Linked DNA regions of Sediminicoccus sp. KRV36. The protein of the gene in region 2 interacts with the protein of the main gene of each other region in a pairwise test. Links are inferred from orthologs where the notes say so. Each region holds a gene or a part of one and is shown on either strand. Other genes may lie near its edges. The genes, in order: LHU95_RS20515 and def.

What was found.
Region 1: the proteins of def (region 2) and LHU95_RS20515 interact in binary tests that used the Escherichia coli proteins (3 or more experiments, as listed by UniProt). The link is inferred for Sediminicoccus sp. KRV36 from one-to-one orthologs.

Annotation. Positions count from the first base shown.
Region 1 is NZ_CP085081.1:4,309,288-4,312,586, forward strand. Bases 104-3,090 are described here. They hold LHU95_RS20515 (aspartate-semialdehyde dehydrogenase), read left to right. Parts: upstream 104-1,074; coding sequence 1,075-2,106; downstream 2,107-3,090. Other genes in these bases: pqqB (pyrroloquinoline quinone biosynthesis protein PqqB), read right to left, coding at 104-712; LHU95_RS20520 (hypothetical protein), read left to right, coding at 2,284-3,090. Also shown: more of pqqB, read right to left, coding at 1-103; more of LHU95_RS20520, read left to right, coding at 3,091-3,299.
Region 2 is NZ_CP085081.1:3,586,000-3,589,036, reverse strand. The notes cover bases 313-3,037. They hold def (peptide deformylase), read right to left. Parts: upstream 2,081-3,037; coding sequence 1,544-2,080; downstream 313-1,543. Other genes in these bases: LHU95_RS16900 (ABC transporter substrate-binding protein), read left to right, coding at 2,722-3,037; LHU95_RS16905 (Hsp20 family protein), read left to right, coding at 2,205-2,669; fmt (methionyl-tRNA formyltransferase), read right to left, coding at 515-1,438; truA (tRNA pseudouridine(38-40) synthase TruA), read right to left, coding at 313-515. Also shown: more of truA, read right to left, coding at 1-312. UniProt on the Escherichia coli protein: Removes the formyl group from the N-terminal Met of newly synthesized proteins. Requires at least a dipeptide for an efficient rate of reaction. N-terminal L-methionine is a prerequisite for activity but the enzyme has broad specificity at other positions.

The DNA.
Region 1 (3,299 bases), 720 kb from region 2 along the record:
CGCCGGCCACGATCATCTCGTCATCCGTGTAGAGCGTGCCGTCGAAGAGCACGCAGGCGGCCCCGCGCAGCCTCTCGGCCAGCGCGGGCGTCATCATCGCGCAGCCCGGAATGTAGTGCAGCGCCGCCCCGCCGGCCGAGATCGCGAGGCCCACCGCCTCGCCATCCTCGGCCAGGCCCGGATCACCGGCGCCCTCGGCAAAGAGCGGCACCTTGCCGGGCACGGGATAGGCCTCCAGCGTCAGGCCGAGCGGCGCGCCCTGGCCGTCCACAGGGGCAAAGGCGGTATGGAGCGGCATCACCTCACGCGTCACGAATTCGGGGTTGAGCGCCCGGAAGATGGGATTTTCCGCCAGCACCGCGAGGCTCGTGGGGGTGCCGTAGAGTCGGAAGGCCTGGCGTTCACGCAGATTGAGCAGGCCGGCAATGGTATCCACTTCCGCACCCGTCAGGGCGATGGCGGCGATGGGGGAATTTCGCAGCGGCTCAGGCCGGGGATGCAGCGCAGGTGTCGCCGCCATCTGCGCGCGCAGATCGGGCGAGGCATTGACCAGAAGCCAGCGCTCGCCATCCGCACTCACGGCGAGGGAGGCCTGGCTGCGGGGCTTGGCCGCCGGATCACCGGAGCGTGCCCGCCGGCAACCCGGGCCAGCGGAATTCCATTGCGGGAAGCCGCCTCCGGCCCCCGCCCCCAGCACGATGGCGCGCAGCATGGAAATGGCCCGAGCGAGTGGCCCGGGCCGCCGCCTCAGCCGATCTCGGCGCAGGCGTAGCTGTTGATTTCGAGGGCGAGCGAGACTTCGACGATGCGAGGGGTCTTCCAGGCCATGCTGATATTCCTTCCCAGAGATCGCCGGCCAACCGCCGGCCCGCCTAACATGGCGGGGGAATGCCCATCCATCAAGCGGGCCGCGCGCCAGGGAAGGGGCCAGGGAGGGGACTTAGCATGCCGAGCCCTGGCTTTCGGCCATCAGGGAGCTGCCGCGTCTGGCCTGAAGGGCGCCAGGCCCATGCTTTGCTGGACGCGCCAGGCCGCAAGCCGTAAAGCCCGGGCTTGATCTGACGGAGAAATCCCATGGCCTATAAAGTCGCCGTTGTCGGTGCCACCGGTGCGGTCGGGCGTGAAATCCTGAAGATCCTGGCCGAGCGGAATTTCCCGGCCAGCGAGGTCTTCGCCCTGGCTTCGCCACGCTCCACCGGCCAGAATGTGAGCTTCGGCGACAAGACCGTGCTGAAGATCAAGAACCTCGAAACCTTCGATTTCACGGGCGTGGACATCGCGCTGTTCAGCCCGGGCGCCGCCGTCTCGGCCATTCATGCGCCGCGCGCGGCCGGCCAGGGCTGCGTCGTGATCGACAATACCAGCCAGTTCCGCATGGAACCCGACGTGCCGCTCGTGGTGCCAGAGGTGAACCCCCAGGCGCTCAAGCGCTTCCGCAAGCGCAACATCATCGCCAACCCGAATTGCAGCACCATCCAGATGGTGGTGGCGCTGAAGCCGCTGCATGACATCGTGCGCATCAAGCGCGTCGTCGTCTCGACCTATCAGTCGGTGTCGGGGGCCGGGAAGGAGGGCATGGACGAGCTCTTCAACCAGACCAAGGGCAGCTTCGTGCATGACATGCCGACCATGGAGCAGTTCACCAAGCCAATCTCCTTCAACGTCATCCCGCACATCGACAAATTCATGGAGGATGGCGCGACGAAGGAGGAGTGGAAGATGGCGGTCGAGACGCGGAAGATCCTCGATCCCGACATCCAGGTCTTTGCCACCTGCGTGCGCGTGCCGGTGTTCATTGGCCATGCGGAATCGGTGAATGTCGAGTTCGAAGGGCCGATCACGGTCGCCCAGGCCAGTGCCGCGCTGAAGAAGGCGCCCGGCGTCGGGCTGTTCGATAAGCGCGAGGATGCCGGCTACATCACGCCGCTCGATTGCGCGGGGGAAGATGACGTTTTCGTCTCCCGTCTGCGCCGCGACCCGACCGTGCCGCATGGGCTGGCCTTCTGGTGCGTCTCCGACAATCTGCGCAAGGGCGCCGCGTTGAACGCCATCCAGATCGCCGAGGAAATGCATCGCCAGGGGCTGTTGGTCCGCCAGCCGGCCTGAGGCCCGCCGGCGCGACGCTAACGGCGAAAGGATGGCCGGATCGGGCCCGGCATGGGCTTTGCGCACTCCGGCAGGAATTCATAGAGATGCCAGATATCTAGGACTGTATTCCCTATTTTTCTTGCAAACTAGAACAAAATAAGAACATAAGGGTCCTCCTGTCTGGAGGTCCCCCCCTTGCCCAGCTTCCTCATCCCCCCCCTGAAGATCCTCCTCACCGGCCTCGCCGCCGTGGCCGTGCTCCTCACCGCGCGGCTGGCCGGCCTCAGCCTGGGGCCGATCCACGCAGCACCGGCCAGCCTCGCCGCCGTGCTGGTCTTTCTGGTCGGCATGGGCTTCGCCGCCTTCCTCTGGTGGCTCGCCTCGCGCTGCTTCACCCTGCTGCGCGACCCCGCCACCACGCCCGAGCAGATGGCCGCGCTGCGCGATCTGCCGCTGGCCCTGCCGGAGGGCACGGTTCGTGCGCTGCTGGCGCTCATTGTCGGCGTCATCGGCCTGCCGCTGCTGCTCTTCAGCCAGAGCCTGGCGCTGAATGACGCCATCGCCGGCTATGTGAACGGCATCATCGCCGGCGTGTTCGGCTATTATTTCGGCGCCCGCTCCACCAGCCCCGAGGCGCAGACCACCCGCCGCCTCAGCGATGCTCTGGAAGGCCAGACCCGCGCCAACGAGGCGCTCCGCCGGAGCGAGGCCGCGGCGCGCGAAGCCGCCGCCCAGGCCGCGCAACCGCCGCTCGCCGCCGATGCGATGGCCCGGCTGGAGCGGCATCTGGGCGTGGCACGGCTGCTGGTGCAGCGCATCGGCCCGGCGCTGCCGGCCGGGCTGATCCCGCCCCAGGCGGAGGCGCTGCTGGCCCAGGCGGAGCAAGCCCTGGCCGCCGCCCGCACCCTGCCCGACCTTGGGGCCATCCAGGCCGCGACCGCCGGGCTGACGGGGCCGGACGGCCCGCTTCCCGCCCTGCTGCGCGCGGCCGCCCCGCTGCTGCCGGCGGCGATGGGCGGCCCGCTGGTCGGTATCGCGCTGCTGCTGGGCCTGGGCTGGAATCTCGGCTCGGCCGCCTGGCGCCGCTTCCGCGCAAGGCTGCTCGAAGCCCCGCATGATCCGGCCCTGTTTGAACCCGGCGCCATCACCCCCGCCTCGGCCGAATTGCGGCTGGCCGCGTCACCCATTTTCGCGCGGCTTTTCACGCTGCG
Region 2 (3,037 bases):
ATCGTGCGCACCGCCGATTCCGCCTGGCAGGAGGTGGCGCGGTAGGCGGAGAAGTCATGCCGCCCCAGCAGCAGCTGCGCCGCCGCATGCATGGCTGCCGCATCTAGCGGCAGCGGCACATGCCAGACGCGCCCCTCTTCCAGCGCGGGCCGCGCCGGGCGGTTGAGGATCCGGAAGCGATAATGCCGCTGGATCGCCGAGAAGCGCGGTGACCAGCCCGGGGCAGCGAAGGCCGCGCCACGGATGGCGATGCGGTAGGGCCGGGTGTGGAAATCCATGGCGGCCCGGAGCTTCGCTGGCGAGAGATCCGCGCTGACACTGAGCTGCACCACCTGCCCCTCGGCATGCACGCCCGAATCCGTCCGGCCCGAGGCGGTGGCGGTGGGCAGCACGCCGGCATTGAGACGGGCCGCTGCCGCCTCGATCACCTGCTGCACCGAAAGCCCGTTGGATTGCCGCTGCCAGCCGACGAATTCGGTGCCGTCATACTCCACCAGCAGCGCATAACTGGGCATCAGGCCAGGATCAGCCCGGGCGCCAGCGGGTAGCCACGCAGCAGCGCTTCCGCCTCCATCGCGGCCCGGCCCGGGCGTTGCAGCCGCAACAGGCGCAGCGCGCCCTCGCCGCAGGCAATGACGAGGCCAGCACCCGGCAGGACCGTTCCTGGCGGCATGGCGCCTGGCGCGCCCATGTCCTCGGCGGGTTCCGCCGCCAGCACGCGCAGCATGTCCCCGGCATGCGGGAAATAGGCACCAGGCCAGGGGTTCATGGCCCGCACCCGCGCATCCAGCGCGGCGGCCGGCTGCGCCCAGTCGAGCAACCCATCCGCCTTGGTCAGCTTGGGCGCATAGGTGACGCCGGCTTCGGGCTGCGGGGTTTCGGGGGGGGACTCCGCCAGCGCGCGCAGGATCAGTCGGGCGCCCATGGCGGCCAGCGCATCATGCAGGGCCGCGGTGGTGCTCTGCCGTGTCAGCCCGACGGATTCCGCGAGCAGCATGGGCCCGGTATCCAGCCCCTCCTCCATGCGCATGATGGTGACGCCGCTTTGCGCATCGCCATGCAGGATGGCGGCATGGATCGGCGCGGCACCCCGCCAGCGCGGCAGCAGCGAGGCATGGATGTTCAGGCAGCCACGGCGCGGCGCCGCCAGCATGGCCGGCGGCAGGATCAGCCCATAGGCCGCGACCACCGCCACATCGAGGTCGAGGGCCGCGAAATCGGCATGGGCCTGGGCGTCGCGCTTCACCCGTGCGGGCGTGCGCACCTCGAGCCCCAGCGCCAGGGCGGCGCGGTGCACGGGGCAGGGGGTTTCCTGCTGGCCACGCCCCGCGGGCTTGGGCGGCTGGGTATAGACGGCGCGGATGTCATGCCCGGCCGCGTGCAGCGCCCTCAGTGCGGGGACCGCGAAATCCGGGCTGCCCATGAAGGCGATGCGCAGGGGCTGGCGGTCGCCACTCACGCGCTGCGACCCGGCGCCGCGCGCATGCGATCCACGCGCTGGTCCTCGCCGCGGCGTGGCTGCGGTGCGGCGCGGTCGCCGTGGTCAACCACCATCAGCGTCGCGCGCCTTGAGCTTCAGCTCCTTGGCCAGTTTGCGCAGCATCATGTTGCGCTTCAAGGCCGAAAGATGATCCACGAAGAGCACGCCGTTCAGATGGTCGATCTCATGCTGCAGGCACACGCCGAGCAGGCCATCCGCCTCCATCTCCCGGCGCATGCCGTCCAGCTCGCGCCAGCGCAGCTTGATGCGCTGCGGGCGTTCCACATCGGCGTAGAGCCCGGGGAGCGAGAGACAGCCCTCCTCGCGCAGGGCGCGCTCGCGGCTTTCGGCGATGATCTCGGGGTTGATCAGCACCATGGGTTCCGGCGTGTCCTTGCCGCCGCAATCCAGCACGATGAGCCGCAGATCCGAGCCGATCTGCGGCGCCGCGAGGCCAATGCCGGGGGCGGCATACATCGTCGCCAGCATGCGCGGCGCGAGTGCGCGCACCGCCGCGTCATCGCCCTCGGCCACGGGGCGGGCCTTCAGGCGCAGCCTCGGGTCGGGCACCAGCAGGATCGGGAGTTTTTCGTCGGTCATGATGAGGTGTGAGGTAGCGCCTGGCCCCCACCCTTGCAACGGCGCGGCGCGCGGGCCAAGTCTTGCGGGTCCGGTGCCGCCGCCATGGGGTTTCGGTCTGTCCTCGCTCCCGGCAGGAGGCTGCATGTCACGATCCTCGGTGTTTGGTTCGCCGCTGTTTCTCGGCTTTGACCACCTCGAACAAATGCTCGACCGCGTGCAGAAGAACGCCGAAGGTTACCCGCCCTACAATATCGAGCAGACCGGCGAGGCGCGGCTGCGCATCACCCTCGCCGTCGCGGGCTTCTCCATGGAGGACCTGGCGATCACGCAGGAGGATAACCAGCTCGTCATCCGCGGCCGCCAGCGCGACGAGGCGGATGGGCGGATCTTCATTCATCGCGGCATCGCCGCCCGGCAATTCCAGCGCGCCTTCGTTCTGGCCGAGGGGATCGAGGTCGAGGGCGCCTTCCTGGATAATGGCCTGCTGCACATCGACCTTCAGCGCCCGATGCCGGAGGTGAAGGTCCGCTCCATCCCGATCGGCCGTCAGGGTGCCGGCCCGACGCGCCCCGTGGTCCAGCAGCGCATGCGGCGCGACGAAGAGTAGTCGCCCGCCAAGGCCCCATGTTAGCCTCCCAGGAAAGATCAGGGAGATGAACATGGACAAGCGGGCAGTTCTGGGCATGGCGCTGGCGGTGGCGTTCAGCCTTCCGGCGGGCTCTCAGACGCTGGGGGTCGGCTCGGGCGCGCCGGTCACCACCATTGACCCGCATTTCCACAATGTCGGCCCGAACAATGCGCTGACCATGCATATTTTCGACCGGCTGATCGAGCGCGATGGCCGGGCGCGTCCGCATCCCTCGCTGGCCACTGCCTGGCGGCCCGTCTCGGACACGATCTGGGAAATGGAGCTGCGCCAGGGCGTCACCTGGCATGATGGCCGGCCCTTCACCGCCGATGACGTGGTCTTCACCT